3 regions of the Marinospirillum alkalitolerans genome follow, and region 1 is predicted to be linked to each of the others. Evidence: predicted binding sites of a transcription regulator. Region 1 holds the regulator's gene; each other region holds the start of a gene.
The links. The regulator FNR, encoded in region 1, switches genes on or off when oxygen is low (the NO sensors DNR and NnrR bind a similar motif). The targets are predictions, from matches to a motif close to TTGATNTANATCAA.
Positions count from the first base shown of each region.

Region 2: ubiT (ubiquinone anaerobic biosynthesis accessory factor UbiT) is a predicted target of FNR. The motif match lies at 4,012-4,025, and genes of this name have one in related genera.
Region 3: V6U78_RS00065 (cytochrome-c peroxidase) is a predicted target of FNR. The motif match lies at 2,603-2,616, and genes of this name have one in related genera.

Region 1 covers NZ_JBANFI010000001.1:457,457-463,575, reverse strand. The annotation lists gene V6U78_RS02090 (3'-5' exonuclease) at 1-104, shown strand, start outside; gene V6U78_RS02085 (polysaccharide deacetylase family protein) at 177-1,292, opposite strand; gene V6U78_RS02080 (DNA-J related domain-containing protein) at 1,315-1,920, opposite strand; gene ttcA (tRNA 2-thiocytidine(32) synthetase TtcA) at 2,066-2,920, shown strand; gene V6U78_RS02070 (purine phosphoribosyltransferase family protein) at 2,964-3,509, opposite strand; gene fnr (fumarate/nitrate reduction transcriptional regulator Fnr) at 3,584-4,300, opposite strand; gene hemN (oxygen-independent coproporphyrinogen III oxidase) at 4,435-5,832, opposite strand; gene V6U78_RS02055 (sulfite exporter TauE/SafE family protein) at 5,848-6,119, opposite strand, start outside.
Region 2 covers NZ_JBANFI010000002.1:46,961-53,079, reverse strand. The annotation lists gene V6U78_RS03280 (ATP-binding protein) at 1-1,189, opposite strand, end outside; gene V6U78_RS03275 (anaerobic ribonucleoside-triphosphate reductase activating protein) at 1,266-1,973, opposite strand; partial or broken gene V6U78_RS03270 (ribonucleoside triphosphate reductase) at 1,973-3,928, opposite strand; gene ubiT (ubiquinone anaerobic biosynthesis accessory factor UbiT) at 4,084-4,578, shown strand; gene V6U78_RS03260 (U32 family peptidase) at 4,590-5,513, opposite strand; gene ubiU (ubiquinone anaerobic biosynthesis protein UbiU) at 5,516-6,119, opposite strand, start outside.
Region 3 covers NZ_JBANFI010000001.1:8,707-14,825, forward strand. The annotation lists gene V6U78_RS00045 (GNAT family N-acetyltransferase/peptidase C39 family protein) at 1-608, shown strand, start outside; gene V6U78_RS00050 (NGG1p interacting factor NIF3) at 638-985, shown strand; gene V6U78_RS00055 (ferric reductase-like transmembrane domain-containing protein) at 913-1,581, opposite strand; gene msrP (protein-methionine-sulfoxide reductase catalytic subunit MsrP) at 1,581-2,552, opposite strand; gene V6U78_RS00065 (cytochrome-c peroxidase) at 2,779-3,786, shown strand; gene V6U78_RS00070 (ion transporter) at 3,953-4,858, shown strand; gene V6U78_RS00075 (CoA pyrophosphatase) at 4,851-5,495, shown strand; gene trpS (tryptophan--tRNA ligase) at 5,568-6,119, shown strand, end outside.

The DNA.
Region 1 (6,119 bases):
TGGGGGTCCCGATGGTGGGTGAGCGCCATACTGCACTCGGCGATGCCGTCACAACAGCCTTAATGTATGTGCGTCTGCTGAAAGGGCCTTCGCCCAGCTATTAAATACGTAACCTGCCTCATCCTCACCTAACAAAAAGCCGAGCATTAGCTCGGCTTTGATGATCCTAGAAAAGGCTACTGGCGCCCCCAGCTTCCATCAGGGCGCGGTACCAGCCACTGGCGCGATAGCCAGAAGTAGCGGTTCTCAGTGCGATGTGGTGCGGTGCAATTAAAGCGTGAGCGCCCTGGATTCAAAGCGGTTGAATCCGTCACTGTCACGCGGACACGGCCTTCACCCGCTCGCTCTATATCAGTATTGAGCAAACGCGACTGAGGACCATAGCAGCGCAGCTGATTGAGGCGATAATCCCCTGCTTCCATCGTAAAAGTCCAGGTTGGACGCGGACGCGCTCCATCGACTAGATCAGAAGCGGGCAGATCCTCAACCACCGGAAAGGGCAGCGCATGGAGTTTGGTTCTGAGCGTAGCCGGATTAGCAAAAACGCCATTGGCAGCATAGCGTGGAATCGCTGTCAGGCGGCTAAAAGGGCTGGCTGGCCCTGAGTGCTGACCAAAGGCCACATAGCCCAGCGAGGCCACAATCGCTTCTAGCTCAGGGGTGTATTCACCATAAGGATAGGCAAATAAGCGTGGTACATTGCCCAGGCGCTCTTCTAAAAGACGTTGGTTGTCTTCGATTTCGGCGCGCATTCTGGCTTCCCAAGCGGCATCTGACTCTTCTCCATCACGACGAACCATATAAGGATGAGTCAAACTATGGTTGGCGATGGTGCCACCAGCCTGCTGAGCTTCGCGCAGCTGCGCCCAGCTCATATACAGAGGTCGCCTCTCCTCAATAAACTGCGCATTGACAAAAATAGTAAAGGGTAGATTACGCTCGCGCATTAACGGCAAGGCATTCTCATAGACACTGATATAAGCATCATCAAAAGTCAGCACCGCGACACGATCAGGCATCGGACGGCGGCGCTGGAGATGCTGAATCACGCGCGGCAAAGGCCACACCTCAAAGCCATCACGCTCCAGCATTTCTAAATGCTCTGCAAACTGACGAGGACTGAGGCTGGTTGAAGGGGGCGTGCTGCTGCTCACATGGTGGTAGAGCAAGATTGAGGCATGAAAACGTGGCTCCGCCGTGTCATTCGCCCAGCTATGCGAAATCCCTAGGCATAACAGCAATGCGAGAAGGGGCCAGCGCACAAGACGGCGCATCCCGTGATTCTTTTCCATCTTTCCACCTTTTTATTCTGTGCTAAGCGTTTCTGAGTAGAGGCTTTAACACCTCCATCGCTTCATTAATACTTTGCAACTTTTCAGGATCACCGCCGCGATCTGGATGGTGCTGCATGGCAAGACGACGGTAGCTGAGTTTGATTTCCTTACTCGATACGCCTTCTTTTAAACCCAATGCCTGCAAAGCCTTGGCTTTGACACCACCGCCAGTAAAGACTGTTTCTTCGTGCAGTTTTTTCCAGAAATTTTTGAGTGCTGTTTCTAAATCCTGTTCCGTGGTTTTTTCAAGTTGTTCTAAATCCAGATAGTAATCACGCATTGGATCATGCTGTTGCAAAGCCACATGACCTGGCTGATAGGTTTGCAGTTGTACCCGCACCGCGGTGATTTCCAGATGGCCTTTCGCCCGCTTCCACAGATCATCCCTGAGTTGATAAAGGGCATGATAGAGCAGAAAGTGGGTTTTAAAGAGCTTATTGGTGTTACTAAAAGTGTCTGGCTCCAGAACGACCGTGCCCTTTTCATCGAGCTTTTTTAGCAAGGTATGCTCATTCACGCCCTCGGGGAATTCCTGTAAGACTTCGATCAAGTCCTCAAATATGCGGGTTTCTTGTAAAGCAGTCATGTTTTTCTCTAGGCCTGAACGGAATAAAAGACTTCTACTGATGTTAGCAGGGCTGAAGCCGATAGAAAACGCTTCAGGCATTTACATTTGCTGTGGCTTTGGTTAATTTGCCTGCCTTTGAAGTCAATCGCAATAGGTGCCGCAGATGCAAGAACTCCTTCCCAAGGCCAAAAAAGAATTTAATAAGCTCCAAAAACGCCTGCGCCGCCAGGCAGGACAAGCGATTGCAGACTTCAATATGATCCAGGAAGGCGATAAGGTCATGGTCTGCCTCTCTGGCGGCAAAGACTCTTTTACCTTGCTGCATCTATTAATGGGTTTACAGAAAAGTGCTCCAGTGCGCTTTGAGCTGGTTGCCGTCAACCTCGACCAAAAGCAACCAGGCTTTCCTGAACATATTCTTCCTGCTTATCTGACTGAGATCGGGGTGCCATTTCATATTCTTGAAAAAGACACCTATAGCATCGTCAAAGAGATTATTCCTGAAGGCAAAACCACCTGCGGCCTTTGTTCGCGACTCAGACGCGGTAGCCTCTATGGTTTTGCCGAAGAAATAGGGGCCACGAAAATTGCGCTTGGGCATCATCGCGATGATCTGCTCGAAACCCTGTTTTTAAATCTCTTCTTTGGCGGCAGCTTAAAAGCCATGCCACCCAAGCTGCTGTCTGATGATGGCAAAAATGTGGTGATTCGCCCACTGGCCTACTGTAAAGAGAAGGATATCGCCACCTTTGCACAGATGATGGCGTTTCCAATCATCCCCTGTAACCTATGCGGCTCGCAGGAAAACTTACAGCGCCAGGTCATTAAAGAGATGCTCCAGGATTGGGATAAGCAATTTCCTGGGCGCAGCGAGACTATTTTTAACGCGCTACAAAACGTCGCGCCGTCACAGCTGGCCGATCGTCAACTCTTTGATTTTGTTGGATTAGAAGCCAAGCAGAAGGCTCAGCTGGCACAAAGGATTCAACTGGTTGATACCCTCTCTCACCCAGCCTAAACATCAGCGGGCGCAGGTCATGGCACCTGAGCCCGCTCTCTGACTAAGCCTGATCCTGTGCAAAGGCCATCAGCGCATAGGTCGAGACGTCTATCTCCTGTAAGCGCTCACTCCCTCCCTGATCGGGCAGATCAATCAGCGTTGCCACCTCATAAATCTGTGCTCCCTGGCGGCGAATCAATGATGCGGCGGCCAGCAGCGTGGCACCGCTGGACAGAATATCGTCAAACAGCAGCACCTGATCCTCTGACTGCACAGCACCGACACGCATTTCAAGGGTTCGCTCGCCTGCTGCACTAGGGGCCCGCTCATAGAGCACCTCTCCCGGCTCTTCGCCTAGATCACGAATCACCACTAAAGGCAGATTCAAGCGATAAGCCAAAACCGCAGCAAACATGGTACCTCGTCCTTTCAGGGCCACAATACGTGTCAGCTGGGCATCCAAATAGCGATGCACAAAGGTATCAGTGATCAGTTGCAGGGCCTTAGGATCATCCAGTAAGCCGGATAAATCACGCATGTGATAACCCTTTTTAGGAAAATCCTGATACAAGGTGACCTTTTGCTTGAGTTCAAAATCATCGAGCATACCTACCTCCTTGACTCCACTCAGCTTGCAGAGCGCGCACACCTTGCTCTACAGACGCCAGCATCATCCCACTGTTAACCGTGTGCGACCAACTTGGACTCTGCTTCACAATCGGCCAAGCCCGCCATTTCCAGCAACTGTGGGCGATCAGTAATATGCACTTCTTTGCCATTCACTGCGATCACCTGCATCGCCTGAAAGCGCGTAAACACACGGCTGACTGTTTCAACAGCCAAGCCAAGATAGTTCCCTATCTCATTACGCGACATAGGCAAGCGGAAGGTATAAGGAGAGTAGCCACGGCGCTTAAAGCGGCTCGAGAGATTGGCGAGCAAGGTGGCTACCCGCTCTTCAGCGTTTTTCTTAGACAGCAAGAGCATCATCTGCTTATCATCGCGTATTTCTTTACTCATACAGCTCAGCAGCTGCTGACGCAAATCTGGCAACTCGAGCGACAACTCTTGCAGACGACTAAAAGGGATCTCGCAAACGGTCGTGGTTTCAAGCGCTTTTGATGAGATGGGATAACTGGCGCAGTCGATCCCATCCAGCCCTACCAGCTCGCTCGGCAGGTGAAAGTTGGTGATCTGTTCTTCACCATCATTCGTCATGATGTAGTTTTTGAGACTGCCTGAGCGCACCGCGTAAACACAATCAAAGGGATCACCCTGACGGAAGAGATGCTCACCCTTTTTTAGTGGCTGGCGGCGTTTAATAATGCGATCTAATTGATCGATATCCTCTAGGTTCAACGAGAGGGGCAAACACAGGGAACTCAGGCTGCATGTCATACAGCGGGTTTCCTTACTGAATATCAGACCACTTCCTTTCATTTGGCGACTCGTCATGGTGTCGTCTCCCTCTTATGTATGTCATGCTGGAGATCAATCCTTTTTACCACGCTGATTGATCTCTCGCAATCAGATCAGATAATTCGTGAAAAAGCACGGCCCAGACTCGGCTGGTCAAGATAAGCATCAAAGACCATGCACAGGCTGCGAATCAATAAACGACCAGCAGGCGTCACCCTTAATCCTTCAGGGCGAATCTCAATTAAGCCATCCTGCTCGTGCGTTTTCAGCGCAGCCAACTCAGAGGCAAAATAATCGTTAAATGCCACGCCCCAAGTGCGACTCCAGGCCTGGGTATCGAGTGCAAAATGGCAGATTAATTGGTTAATCACTGCACGGCGCAGTATATCATCTTGCGTCAAGACCAGGCCACGCAAAGTCGCGAGCTGGCCTTGGCTGATCTGTGCCTCATAGCCTTCAGTATCATGATGGTTCTGCGCATAGGTCGGCCCCACCTGGCTAATTGAGGAAGCGCCCATCGCGATCAAATCACAATCTGAGTGGGTGGTATAACCCTGAAAATTGCGATGTAAACGCCCCTCTCGCTGTGCAATCGCGAGGCTATCTGTGGGCTTGGCGAAGTGATCCATACCGATATAGACATAGCCAGCTTCGACTAGGCGGCGAATGGTTTGCTCCAGAATCAACAGCTTATGCTCTGGACTGGGCAGATCCTCGGCACGAATCCGCCGCTGAGGTTTAAAACGTTCAGGCAGGTGCGCATAGTTGAAAACGGAGAGGCGATCTGGCGACATGTCGATCACCTCTTCCACGGTCTGCGCAAAACTCTCCGGGGTTTGATGCGGCAAACCGTAGATCAAATCCAGATTTAAAGAGCGAAAGCCTAGCTCGCGTGCTTGCTGCAACGCCCCCTCAGTCATCTCACGCGGCTGGACACGGTTCACAGCCTGCTGCACCTGCAGATTTAAATCCTGTAAACCAAAGCTCATGCGGTTAAAGCCCAGCTCACGCAATAAAGGCAGGGTATCTGGCTGGATTTCGCGCGGATCGATCTCTATTGAGTAGTCGCCTTGGTCATCATCACGCAGTTGGAAGCGGGCTCGAGTCTGCTGCATCAGCTCTCGCATCTGCTGATGTGAAAGAAAAGTAGGCGTGCCACCGCCCCAGTGCAGCTGATGCACAGGTCGCGAGGTATCCACCACTGCGGCAATCTGATCCATTTCTTGATACAGGCGCTCAAGATAAGGGCCGCAGCGCGAGGTATCGCCCGTCGCAATTTTATTGCAGCCACAGTAAAAGCACACCTTGGCGCAAAAGGGGATATGAAAATAAAGCGACAAGGGTGCCTGGCTGGCATTGCTGTCGATCAGCGCCTGACGATAGGCTTCGGCATCGAAACCAGCATGAAACTGAGGTGCCGTAGGATAAGACGTATAGCGTGGACCAGCGAGGTTATAGCGCTCGATTAAGGCGGCATTCCATTCAAACTGGTCAAAATCAACATTCTTCATGATCAGTATCTCTATTTAAAAAATTCGGTTCAATCCCAATAAAGGCCAGGCTTGCAGTAGCGCAAAAACCAGTAACAACAGTGCTGAGCACTGACGCCAGAAGCCTTGGCGCAGATAGGTCATCAACTGCTGCGCTAGCGCCCCGGTCAAGAGCAGGGTCGGCAAGGTGCCAAGGCCAAAAAAGAGCATTAATATCGCGCCATGCAGTGCACTGCCGCTACTGAGCGCCAAAATCAACATGGAATAGACCAAGCCACAGGGCAACCAGCCCCAAACGAGGCCAATAC
Region 2 (6,119 bases), on a different contig from region 1:
CATGTGCGCGATTGTACTTGCCCAGAATACAGCCCAAGACCAGCGGGTCGGTGATATTCTGCGTTAACCACTGGATCAGGTTCTGCTGCTCCTGTGTTTCTTGCCCGATCAACGCCAGCGCCTGATCTGTCGCGCCGATCTGTATCAAGCCAGCCAGCGTATGGAGCTTATTCATATATTCATGGGTTTGACTGCGTAGGCTGTCTGCATACTGGCGCACCTGAGTCAGCTGCTGACTCATCTGGTCGATATCTGTTTTGCGCCGAAAGCTGGAGACCGCGCCAATTAAGCGTTGTCCACGATACATGGGCGTGAAGTTGGCGATCAGCTCCTCACCATGACGCCAGAGCGGGCGGTCATACTCAGACTGGCCTGATGCCAGCAGCTCAAGTAGCGGACTGTTGGGCAGCACTTCGCTGACAGGCTGACCCAGCGGCGATGGCCCCTCTTGCAAATGCAGTATTTCTAGCGCCGCACGGTTCATGGTGGTAATGATGCCTGCCGCATTTACGCTGATCATCCCCTCGCGCAATGATTCCAAGGTGGCATCACGCTCTTCCAGTAGCTGGGCGATCTGCTCAGGTTCTAGGCCATAGATCGCGGCTTTAAAGCGGCGTGAGATCCAGACCGCCAGCAGCACCGAGAGCAGCAGAATGACGAGCGCCATCTGCATTAAGCGCTGATGATAGTCCTGAATAATTTGATCGATATGCTCGCGCAGATAGCCCACCGAAACCACGCCGATAATGCGCCCTGCCGTATCAAAAACAGCGGCCTTGCCACGCAATGAACGCCCGAGGCTGCCTTCGGCTTCGGAGACATAGCTCAGGCCTTGAAGCAGCGCGAGATCATTATCGCCCCCTTGCATGGGCAGACCTAGGCGATCATCAAAGGGATGGGCGAGCCGGATGCCCTGATGATCGCCAATCGTGACGAAGGCCATATCGCCCGACAGCATAAAGCCATCGACCAGCTGGTTTAACTGCTCGCTGTCCCGATCGATGATCGCCTGTTGCACGCTGGGCATTTCGGCAATCAAACGGGCCAGATGCAGGATGCGGGCTTCAACCTGCTCTTCAAGAGACTGCTGCAAGGTGCGCGTGGCCAACAGACCACTGAGCAGCATTTGCAGCAGGACGAGGAGTGTAATGACCAGAATTAAGCGAGTGCTGAGTTTGAGTTTGGGCATGGCGGCAGACAGAGGCTGAGCAGAAAGCCGCTAGTGTAGCCTGTTGTGTGCCATCTAGGGCAAGGGACGCCAGGATTTAAGTACGCAGGCTGAGTCGAGGCCAGTGATGGGCAGAGTCCTGAATCAGCTGGTTAAGCTCAGCAGTAGAAAAGGGAGTGGTGATCTGTTGATACTCGGGCCTGAGGCAACTGCCGCCGCGCGCGATTTGTAAAACCAGATGCGGAATAGGGTAGTGGCTCAACCAATCCAGCAGATCACCCACCTGTGCGAGGGTGTAGTCCTTAGGATGCAGCGTTAGGCGCACTTCAAAAGGCCGCTCCCAGATCAGCAGCTGTTCGAGGCTGTTCACCACCTGCGCGGCGACGCGGGGGCGGCCGCAGATGATTGGATAGCGCTCAGGCGTGGCCTTGATATCCAATCCGACCCAACTGAGGTGGGGTAGAAGAATGGACAGGCGTTGTGGGTAGAGCCCCGCCGTATGCAACGCAACTTGAAACCCCAAAGCCCGTACCTGTGCGACGGCATCCACGAGCGCGGCCTGCTGGGTAGGTTCGCCGCCGCTGAATACGACGGCCTCAAGCAACTGTTGGCGGCGCTGCAAAAAATCCAGCACCTGATTCCAACTGGGTGCTTCAGCCGCCGCCTGCTGATCGAGCAGATGCGGGTTGTGACAATAGCCACAGCGCAACGGACAGCCTTGTGTGAACACCACACAAGCCAGATGATCTGGATAATCCAGACTGGTCAGCGGCGTGAGCCCTCCGACGCGCAGTGCTGCCGACATCAGGCGGAACGGCGCTTTTCTGGTTGGAGGCTGGATTCACAAAAGTGACGCCTTTGTGCATGTTCGCCTTGTTTACCCGCATTAAACTGGCTGACAGGGCGGTGATAGCCCATCACGCGTGTCCAGACTTCACAGGGTTGGCGTTCGTGGTCTTCAAGTTGAATCAGGGGATGGCACTGGCTTGGCATGGTGGACTCCTAAAAAATGAAAGTTGGGGACTAAGTGAGGGGGTGTCAGGCTGGTGCTGTCATCAGCGCCTGGCGTTTGCGTTCGAGCAGAGCTTGATCACAATGGGGGCAGAAGGCCTGCTCTCCATCCAGATAGCCGTGCACTGGGCAGATTGAAAAAGTTGGGGTCACGGTTAAATAAGGCAGATGAAACTGGCTGAGCGCTGTTTTGACCAGCTTCTTGCATGCCTCGGCACTCGACAGGCGCTCGCGCATATAAAGATGCAGTACGGTGCCGCCGGTATAGCGGGTTTGCAAAGGGTCTTGCAGCTGCAGTGCTTCAAAAGGATCATCGGTGAGGCCTACAGGCAGCTGGCTGGAGTTGGTGTAATAGGGCTGCTCCGCTGTTCCTGCTTGCAGTATGTCGGCAAAGCGCTTGCGATCTTCGCGCGCAAAGCGATAGGTGGTGCCTTCGGCAGGTGTGGCTTCAAGATTATAGAGATGTCCGGTTTCCATCTGAAACTGCTGCATTTTGGTACGAATATGATCGAGTAGCTGAATACCCAGTTTTTGCCCAGCGGCGTCGGCCAGCTGCAAGCGATCAGCACTAAAATTGCGTAGCATCTCGTTGATGCCATTCACACCCAGGGTTGAGAAGTGATTACGCAAGGTGCCCAGATAGCGCTGACTATAAGGATAGAGCCCGGAATCCATCCACTGCTGGATGCGTTCTCGCTTGATTTCAAGGCTGGTGCGGGCCAGATCCAGAAGTCGATCCAGTTCTGTGATCAACCCCTTCCAATCTCCGGCAAAGCGATAACCCAAGCGGGCACAGTTGATCGTCACCACACCGATGGACCCTGTTTGCTCTGCTGAGCCAAACAAACCATTGCCGCGCTTGAGGAGCTCACGCACATCCAGCTGTAAGCGACAGCACATGGAACGCACCATATGGGGCTTCAGATCTGAGTTCAAAAAGTTCTGAAAATAGGGCAAGCCATAGCGGGCGGTCAGCGCAAACAGCAGCTCGCTGTTCGGGCTCTCCCAGTCAAATTCTGGCGTGATGTTATAAGTGGGAATCGGGAAGGTAAAAACACGGCCCTTGCTATCGCCTTGGCGCATCACTTCAAGATAGGCGCGATTGATCAGATCCATCTCTGCCTGAAGTTCGCCATAGGTGAAAGGCTGCTCTTCACCGCCGATAACGGGTACCTGATCAGCCAGATCCTCAGGGCAGACCCAGTCAAAAGTCAGGTTGGTAAAAGGCGTTTGTGTGCCCCAGCGTGAGGGAACGTTCAGGTTATAGATAAATTCCTGTATCTGCTGCTCAATCTCGGCATATTGCATCTGATCCTTACGGACAAAAGGTGCCAAATAGGTATCAAAGGAGCTGAATGCCTGAGCGCCGGCCCATTCATTTTGCAAGGTCCCTAAGAAGTTGACCATCTGCCCTAAAGCGCTTGAAAGATGCTTGGGTGGACGGCTTTCAGCGCGTCCGGGCACACCATTAAAACCTTCAAAAAGTAGCTGGCGCAAAGACCAGCCAGCGCAGTAACCAGAGAGCATATCAAGATCATGGATATGAAAGTCTCCCTCTCGGTGGGCGCGTCCCACTTCAGCAGGATAGACCTCATTCAGCCAGTAGTTGGCCGTGACCTTACCCGCCACATTGAGCACCATGCCGCCAAGAGAGTAGCCCTGATTGGCATTAGCGCGAATCCGCCAATCGGCCTTATTGAGATACTCTTCGATGGCATGGCGTACATCAATGGTGTGCGGGGAAGTCATGGGTTTTGCCTATATATAGTGGTTTATGTTTTTTGCAGCAACAATATATAGTGGCCAGATTAAATAGATGAGAATAAATCTCCTTGACCGAGATCAGTATTTGGCGTGATGGGCTTCACTAAGATGCTTCTTTCTCTGTGATAAAGGAAAGGGTCATGCAACATCATCAAGCGTCTGGCTTTGCAAGGTCTGCCATCCCTCTCAGGCTGCTGGGGAGGCTGGAGGCCTGTGTACCTTGGGGATTGAAAAAGCGGCTGATTGAACAGCGGCTGAACCAGCTTTTTGCGACTGATCTGGCTGAAGAAGCCTTTGATTTTTTAGAAGGCCGAGCCTTGGCTTTGCATCTTGAAGATGTCTCGCTTCGGATCACCCTGGGTGTGCTGAATCAGCAATTTGTGCTGCTGCCCGGTGGCGCAGAAGCCACGATTCGGGGTCGCTGGCCAGCTTTTGTCCGTTTGGCGCTGCGTCAGGAAGATCCAGACAGCTTGTTTTTTCAGCGCCAGCTGTTGATCGAAGGGGATACGGAGCTGGGTCTGGGTGTCAAGAACCTACTGGATAGTCTGGAGTGGTCTTTAGAGCAGGGCGTGGAGGGTCGCGTGCTGGCTTTTTTGGCGCGCTTGGATCAGCCTGTTGCTCCAGTGCGCGCCTGATGGCTGTGCGACTATTTTGGCGCAGGTGGTTGATAGGTCATGCCCGGAAGCCCATACCAGTAGCCATTGCAGCTGTGCAGATCGACCAGCTTGAGCGGATCGGCTGGCGGCTGCTGAGGATCTTTGAGTGCTACCGCTCTTTCCAGTAGCTGGCTCATATCCGTGTTCTCGGGACTGAGGCGCAGATGCGTGACTTGCAGTTGCGCCAGGCTGGCTCCTTGATCGAGTAAAGAAAGCGGTTGTGCGGAGAGGGTTTGAATCCCATTCAGTGTAAACAGGGCGGCTCCTTCCTGAGAAGACAGAGGCAGCCCTTGCGGATGCTGCTGGCAGACAAACTGACAACGATCCTTGGGCAGATTCTGCGCGCGCGCACTGAAGCAGCGTGCCGACCAGGCCAGAGGCGCACGCCCATAGCCCCAGACTTCGGTTTCCAGCTCAGGGTGGTGCTGTTGAATCCATGCCTGCATCTCGGCGAGACAGGTGCGACTCAGCTCCAGCGGAAAGACCCAGCGCTTCAGGCCGCATCGGGCCAGCAACGCCAAGCTCTGTGGGTTGTAGAGATTCAGTGCAGGACCGGCGACAAAAGGCTGCTCAAGCTGAGTGCAGATCTCCACTGCACTCATATCCGAAGCCTCAACCAGGCTCACCGCAGCATGGGCCTGAGCGGCTTCAATCAGGCGCACCAGCTGGCGCTGATCGGCAGCTGATTCAAGCAAGGTTTGAGTCGCCAGAACAACCTGCTTGCCTGCCTGAGCCAGGTCTTGTGCGATGGCGAGCCAATCATCGAGTTTCATTTCACGACGTCGCGCACAGACGGTTTCACCCAGATAGACCACATCCACCGGCCAAGTGGCGACCTGTTGATAAAAATCCAGTAGTTCGGCGCGCGGCCAGTAGTAGAGCACTGGGCCAAGAGTCAGACGTAGTTGCTGCATGGTTATTTCCACCGTCGGTGATAAGCACCCAGTGTGGTGCTGCTGCCTTCAGAGAGTTGATCCAGCTGTGTTTGCCAGATTTCCAGCGGAGCACAGCCTTCTTGCTGGTCGAGCGCTGCACGCCAGATCTGGGTGACCTGTTTCACATAGGCTGGGCTGCGTTGACGCCCCTCCAGCTTGATCGCCTTGATCCCTGCAGCGCGTAACTCGGGGATGAGATCGAGGGTGTTCAGGCTAGTGGGTTCTTCCAGCGCATGATAGATCTCCCCTTCGACGGCAAAGCGACCTTTACACAGCGTGGGGTAGCCTGCTTTTTCCTGTGCGGCATAGCGATCTATCAGTACGCCATTGAGTCGTGATTCGAGCCCTTGAGGGGTTTCTTCCCAGCGCACTGCCTTAGCTGGTGAGCAGGCTCCACGTGAGTTGGGCGATTCATCGGTGAGATAAGAAGAAAGGTAGCAGCGCCCTTCCACCATAATGCACAGGCTGCCAAAGCCAAAAACTTCGAGTTCGACAGGGGCGCTGGCGGCCAGCTCTTTGACCTGCGCGAGAGAAAGGACTCTGGGCAGCACGGCGCGCGCTATGCCGAATTCGCGCTGATAAAAA
Region 3 (6,119 bases), 450 kb from region 1:
TTACCTGTGGTCCGGCTGCTTTATTGATGGCGATGGGAGCGCAGCAAGCCGAGACGCGGCTGGATCAACGCCATGAGTTGCAGCTGTGGCGTGAGGCGACCAGTATATTCATGACCTCAGGGCATGGTGGCTGCGGTCCGCGGGGGTTGGCGCTGGCCGCTTGGCGACGTGGTTTCGCGGTCTCGCTTTGGGTCAATCAAGAGGGGCCTTTATTTACTAAAGGTGTGCGCTCGCCAATGAAAAAAGAAGTGCTCGAAAAGGTCCATCAAGACTTTAGTGAACAGCTGGCCGAGCAAGGCATTGAGGAGCAGCGGATTGCGATCAGTTTGCAGGATATGCAGCAGGCCTTAGAGGCAGGCTGGATTCCATTGATCTTAATGAGTAGTTGGCGCATGAGCCGCAGTAAAAGTCCGCACTGGGTGGTCGTTACGGCCTTGGATGCGCAGTTTGTTTATATTCATGATCCTGAAATTGATGAAGAAGATCAGAAGAGCTGTCTGGATACCCAACAAGTCCCGATTACCCATTTAGAATTTGAACGTATGGCTTGCTTTGGCCAAGAGAAGCTGCGCGCCTGTGTTTTGGTGGGGCCAGTGAGAGCAGCCTAAGCGGTTGAGCATCGATCAAGGAGATCAACATGCGTGAGCAGTATAAGCTGGTATTTTATGTGCCGGTCGAGGCGGCTGAAGGCGTTAAAGCCGCTGTTTTTGCAACAGGTGCAGGGCGTTTAGGTCAGTATGAGCAGTGTTGCTTTGAGACGCTTGGGCAAGGGCAGTTTCGGCCTTTAGCTGGCGCGCAGCCCCACTTGGGGAGCGTGGGGCAGTTAGAGCAGGTGGCTGAACTTAAGGTTGAGCTCTTATGTGCAGCTGAACATCTTGGTGCTGCGATCCATGCACTCCAGCAGGCCCATCCCTATGAAGAGCCTGCGTTTGAGGTGTTGGCTTTGGTCGATTGGCGGTTATACCTGCCCAATGCCTCAGACTGAGGGCGGCCGCTTAACCAGAAGCGGAGACCAAGCAGGAGCGTCAAGCTGAGTGTATAAAGGTGCAGCGGCGTGTAATCGAGGCGAATGACGATGGCGTAATGCCATAGGCTGAGCGCAATCAATGGATAGATCAGCCAGTGAATTACCTGCCAGCTGCGCGGCGTCAACCTCTGGCGTAGCCAAGACCAAGAAGTGGCGCTTAGCAGTGCTAGGCCCAGCCAGATCAGCCATCCGAGTTGAATATAAAGCAGATCAATAGAAAGCTGCGCGATCACGCCAAGGCTCCAGCCGGTTTCCCACTCCAACCAAAGCAGCAGATGGAGACTCGTCCAGGCAAAGGCGGCCAGACCCAAGTGCTTGCGCGAAGTCAGGAAAACAGGCCAGCGGGTGAGGCCATACAGGCTGCCCCATCCGAGGGTGATCAGTAACAGGATCAAGGCGGCATGGCCAGAAAAAAACAACAGGGTTTCGAGTGGAAAGACACCTAGCTCGTCTTGCCAAGCGGCGCAGCCAAGATAAACCAGTGGCGTGATCAGCAGCAGATCCACCCAAGACCAGCGTCCGCCTGTGTGCAGCCAATGGAGTCGAGTCGGCATCAGTAGTGCACCCGAAGATCAAGGCCGCGATACAGGTGCGCGACCTCTTCTGCATAGCCATTGAACATCAGTGTGGCCCGCCGACCTGATTCACCCAAGCGTCGCTCGGTCGCTTGAGACCAGCGTGGATGATTCACTTCAGGATTGACGTTGGCATAAAAGCCATATTCATTTGGTGCCAGAGCTTGCCAGCTGGAGACAGGCTGTTCTTCTTGAAAACGCAGCGTGACAATCGACTTGATGCTTTTAAAGCCATACTTCCACGGCACAACTAAACGCAGTGGAGCACCATTTTGATTCGGCAGTGTTTTGCCATACAGGCCAACAGCCATCAAGGTTAAAGGATGCATGGCCTCATCCATTCGCAAGCCTTCACGATAGGGCCAATCAATCGTCTGTTGGCGCTGGCCACGAAACTGGCTTGGATCATAGAGGGTTTCAAACACCACATAGCGTGCACTTGAAAGGGGTTTCAGCTGGTTGATCAAGTGGCTGAGCTGAAAGCCAACCCAAGGAATGACCATCGACCAGGCTTCAACGCAGCGTAAGCGATAAATGCGCTCCTCTAACCATGCGCTTTTGATCAGCTGATCCAGATCATAGACGCCTGGTTGTTCTACCAGACCTTCCACGCGCACTGACCAAGGATCGGTACTCAGTTGATGCGCCCAATCAGAAGGATCGCGTTTACGGGTGCCAAACTCAAAAAAGTTGTTGTAGCTGGTGATGGTGCGTTCATCGGTTAGTGTTTCTCTGCTGGAAAAGTCGCTGGCTGGCGCATCGGCTAAGGCAGTCCGCCAGCTCGAATCGGCCGGCCAAGCTGGCGCGGTGTCCGCAAGCAGACTGGGAGGCAGTAGTGTCGCGCCTAGAGCGAGGCCTGCGGCCTGTTTCATAAAGCGTCGGCGATCTCGATAAAGAGGCTCAGGAGTGACCTCATTGAGCGAAATACTGGGGTAACGATAGCCTTTCATGATGATTCTCGGCGCCAAAAAGGGGTGAAAAGACAGGATCGGCGCAATGCTTGACAGGGGTCAAGCTTTTGCGGCCTCTGCTCCTTGAGCTGAGTAACATTAGTCTCTAATCTGACATCAGTTGTTTAAGTTTGTCGCTAAGTCATTGATAAATTTAAACTAATAGGCTGATAGCTTGTGGTTATAATCAAGATCAGCTGTCATAATAACTGATGAGGAGACACTCATGAAGATCACCAAAAGCCTCAGTAAGGCCTTACCTGTTGCAGGTTTAGCCGGTGCGATGCTCTTAGGTTCATCTTTCACCATGGCGGATGATGGCTACCATAGCCGTTACGCTAATCGCTTTGAACCCCTGCCAGCGATTGCCCCCATTCCTGCTGATAATAGCCTGACGGCGGCCAAGATCGAGCTGGGTCAGATGCTGTTCTTTGAACCACGCATTTCTGCCAGTGGTGTGATCAGCTGCGCGACTTGCCATAACCCCGCATTGGGTTGGGCTGATCGTATCCCTAGAGCGACAGGCCATGATGGTCAGGTGGGCGAGCGTAATACGCCGACAGTACTGAATTCAGGCTTCTTTACCGCTCAGTTTTGGGACGGCCGCGCTGCCACTCTGGAAGAGCAGGCTTTAGGCCCGATTGAAGCTGATATCGAAATGAACATGCCGCTGGATCAGGCTTTAGAGCGCTTGCGCGAGTTCACCGAGTATCGCGAGATGTTTGCCCGCGCCTATGGTGGTAATGGTGCCGATCAGATCACGCCGGATAATGTTGCCCATGCCTTGGCTAGCTTCCAGCGTACGCTGAATACACCTAACTCACCCTTTGACCGCTACCTGCGTGGTGACTTGGCTGCGCTGACCGATGCCCAGAAACGCGGCATGGCGGCCTTTGCTGACAATGGTTGTACTGCTTGTCACAGCGGCCCCGCTTTAACTGATAGCCAATTCCATGCGATTCAAGTGCCAGGCTCAACAGATGAAGGTCGCTTTGTCGTGACTGGTGATCCAGGTGATCGTTTCCGCTTCAAAACACCCACTTTGCGTAACGTGGCGCTGACTTACCCCTACTTCAATAATGGTGGTGTCGAGACACTAGAAGAAGCCGTACAGGTGATGGGTCGTGAAATGCTGGGTCGTGAGTTCGATCAAAATACAGTGAATGATATGGTGGCCTTCCTCCACTCGCTCACTGGTGAGATGCCCGATATCCGTATCCCGTCTTTACCTTAAACTTTTCTTCACCCCAAGTTCTTATTGAACTGATAAAGGCCCAAGGATGGGCCTTTTTGCTGGGTGCTGATTTCCTTTCAAAACGATAGCCAGCAAGGCTTGCTTCCTGTCTGGCTTCGCGGATAATGTTGGGCTGCCTTTTGCCTGTGTTCGTCTGCGAGGAAGTATGTCCCTGTCATTCCGTGAATTCCAAGATCGCTTTGAACAGCTCAGAGCCAATAAGGCTTTTGAGTCAATCGTGATTTTGATTATTGTTGTCTCTGCTCTGTTGATCGGAGCCAAAACCTATGAAGAATCCAACCGCTTTGAGCAGGTGATCCTGTGGCTCGATTGGGCGGTCACGATTTTCTTTCTGGTTGAAATCCTGATTCGTCTCGCTGCAGAAAAGCACATCATCGACTTCTTTAAGAAGGGTTGGAATGTGTTCGACTTTATCGTCGTCACGGCCAGCTTGATTCCGATGGACTATACCGAGATGGTGCTGCTCGCGCGCCTACTGCGCGTGTTTCGTGTGCTGCGCTTGATCTCGATGATTCCTGAGCTGCGCATCCTGCTTTCTGCCTTGTTAAAAGCCTTGCCGCGTATGGGCTATGTCGCGCTACTGATGTTTATTATTTTCTATATCTATGGTGCCGTGGGCAGCTTTATCTTCCATGATGTGGATGAAAAACTCTGGGGCAATATCGCATTGGCCATGCTGACGCTCTTTCAGGTTGCAACCTTTGAGAGCTGGGCAACAGCGGTGCTCTACCCCACTATGGAGCACTATCCTTACAGCTGGATTTATTTTATTAGCTTTATTTTTCTGAATGCGTTTATCTTTTTAAATATGATGATCGGGATCGTGCTGGATGTGATGCAAAAAGAAAGCGCCCAGTATGAACTCGAAACCGGAGAAGGTGAGGCCGCAGAGATTCATTGGATGCGTGAAAACCTACAACTGATGCAAGAGCAGATGCAGCGCATTGAGCAGAAGCTGGATCATGCCGCGCTGCCGGTGGTGACCAGCACTCAGCCGCAAGATGCTGCGCCTTCTGTTGCATCACCGCCAAGTCAGGTGAGGGATGTCTAATCAGACGGGATTGATCACACAACTGACCGAGCGTTTGGCGGGCTTTACTGCCAAGCCGCTCAAGATTCAGCTCCCTGAGGCGGCGGTGTTGGTAGCCATCACCCAGGCGGCTGAACCAGAGATTATTCTGACGCAGCGCGCGGCGCATATGAGCACGCATGCGGGGCAGGTCGCCTTTCCTGGCGGTAAGCGTGATCCGCAAGACCTGAGTCTTGAGCAGACTGCCTTGCGCGAGGCGCAGGAAGAAGTCAACCTGCCACCAGAAGACGTCCAGCTTTTGGGGCGGCTCAGTGATGTGATTTCTTTGCATGGCATGAAGGTCACGCCCTATGTCGGCTTGGTGCCTGATCAGCTGGTGTTGACGCCCTGCTGTCAGGAGCTGGCGAGTGTGTTTCGCCTGCCCCTGAGTTGGTTGCTGGATGATCCACGCACCCATACCGATGTGATTCAGCTTGCAGGCCAAAGGATTTATATCCCCAGCTATACCTATCAGCAGTATCGTATCTGGGGGCTCAGTGCGTTGATCCTGACAGAATTGCTGCAGCAAGGTCTCGGCCTCGATATGGATCCGTATCGCCAGCCAGCAGGGCGTCTGGTGCATCATCCAGAGCGCCCTTTGCCTTTTCAACCTGAGTAGGCTGCGGCGTGAGATCGCAGCGCGGCTCGGCCATGAGTCATCTATTAAGCCTCTGATATAAGTGAGAGAAAAATGAGCAAAAAAACGCGCGTCCTGACGGGAATTACGACGACGGGCACACCGCACCTTGGCAACTATGTTGGTGCCATTCGTCCAGCGATTCAGGCCAGCCAGAATACGCAGATGGAGTCTTTTTATTTCCTTGCAGACTTTCATGCGCTGATTAAGTGCCATGAGCCAGAGCGGGTCGAAGCCTCACGGCGTGAAATTGCCGCCACCTGGCTGGCGCTGGGCTTGGATACCCAGCAGGCGGTGTTTTATCGTCAAAGCGATATCGCTGAAATCCCCGAGCTGATGTGGTTGCTGACCAGTGTGGCGGCCAAGGGCTTGATGAATCGTGCCCACGCCTATAAGGCCGCAGTGCAAGACAATCTGGCCGCGCAAGAAGATGCTGATTTAGGTGTCACGATGGGGCTGTATAGCTATCCGATTCTGATGGCGGCCGATATTTTGATGTTTAATGCCCATCAGGTGCCGGTGGGGCGTGATCAGATCCAGCATATTGAGATGGCGCGAGATATCGGCCAGCGCTTTAATCATATCTTCAAAGAAGACTTCTTTACG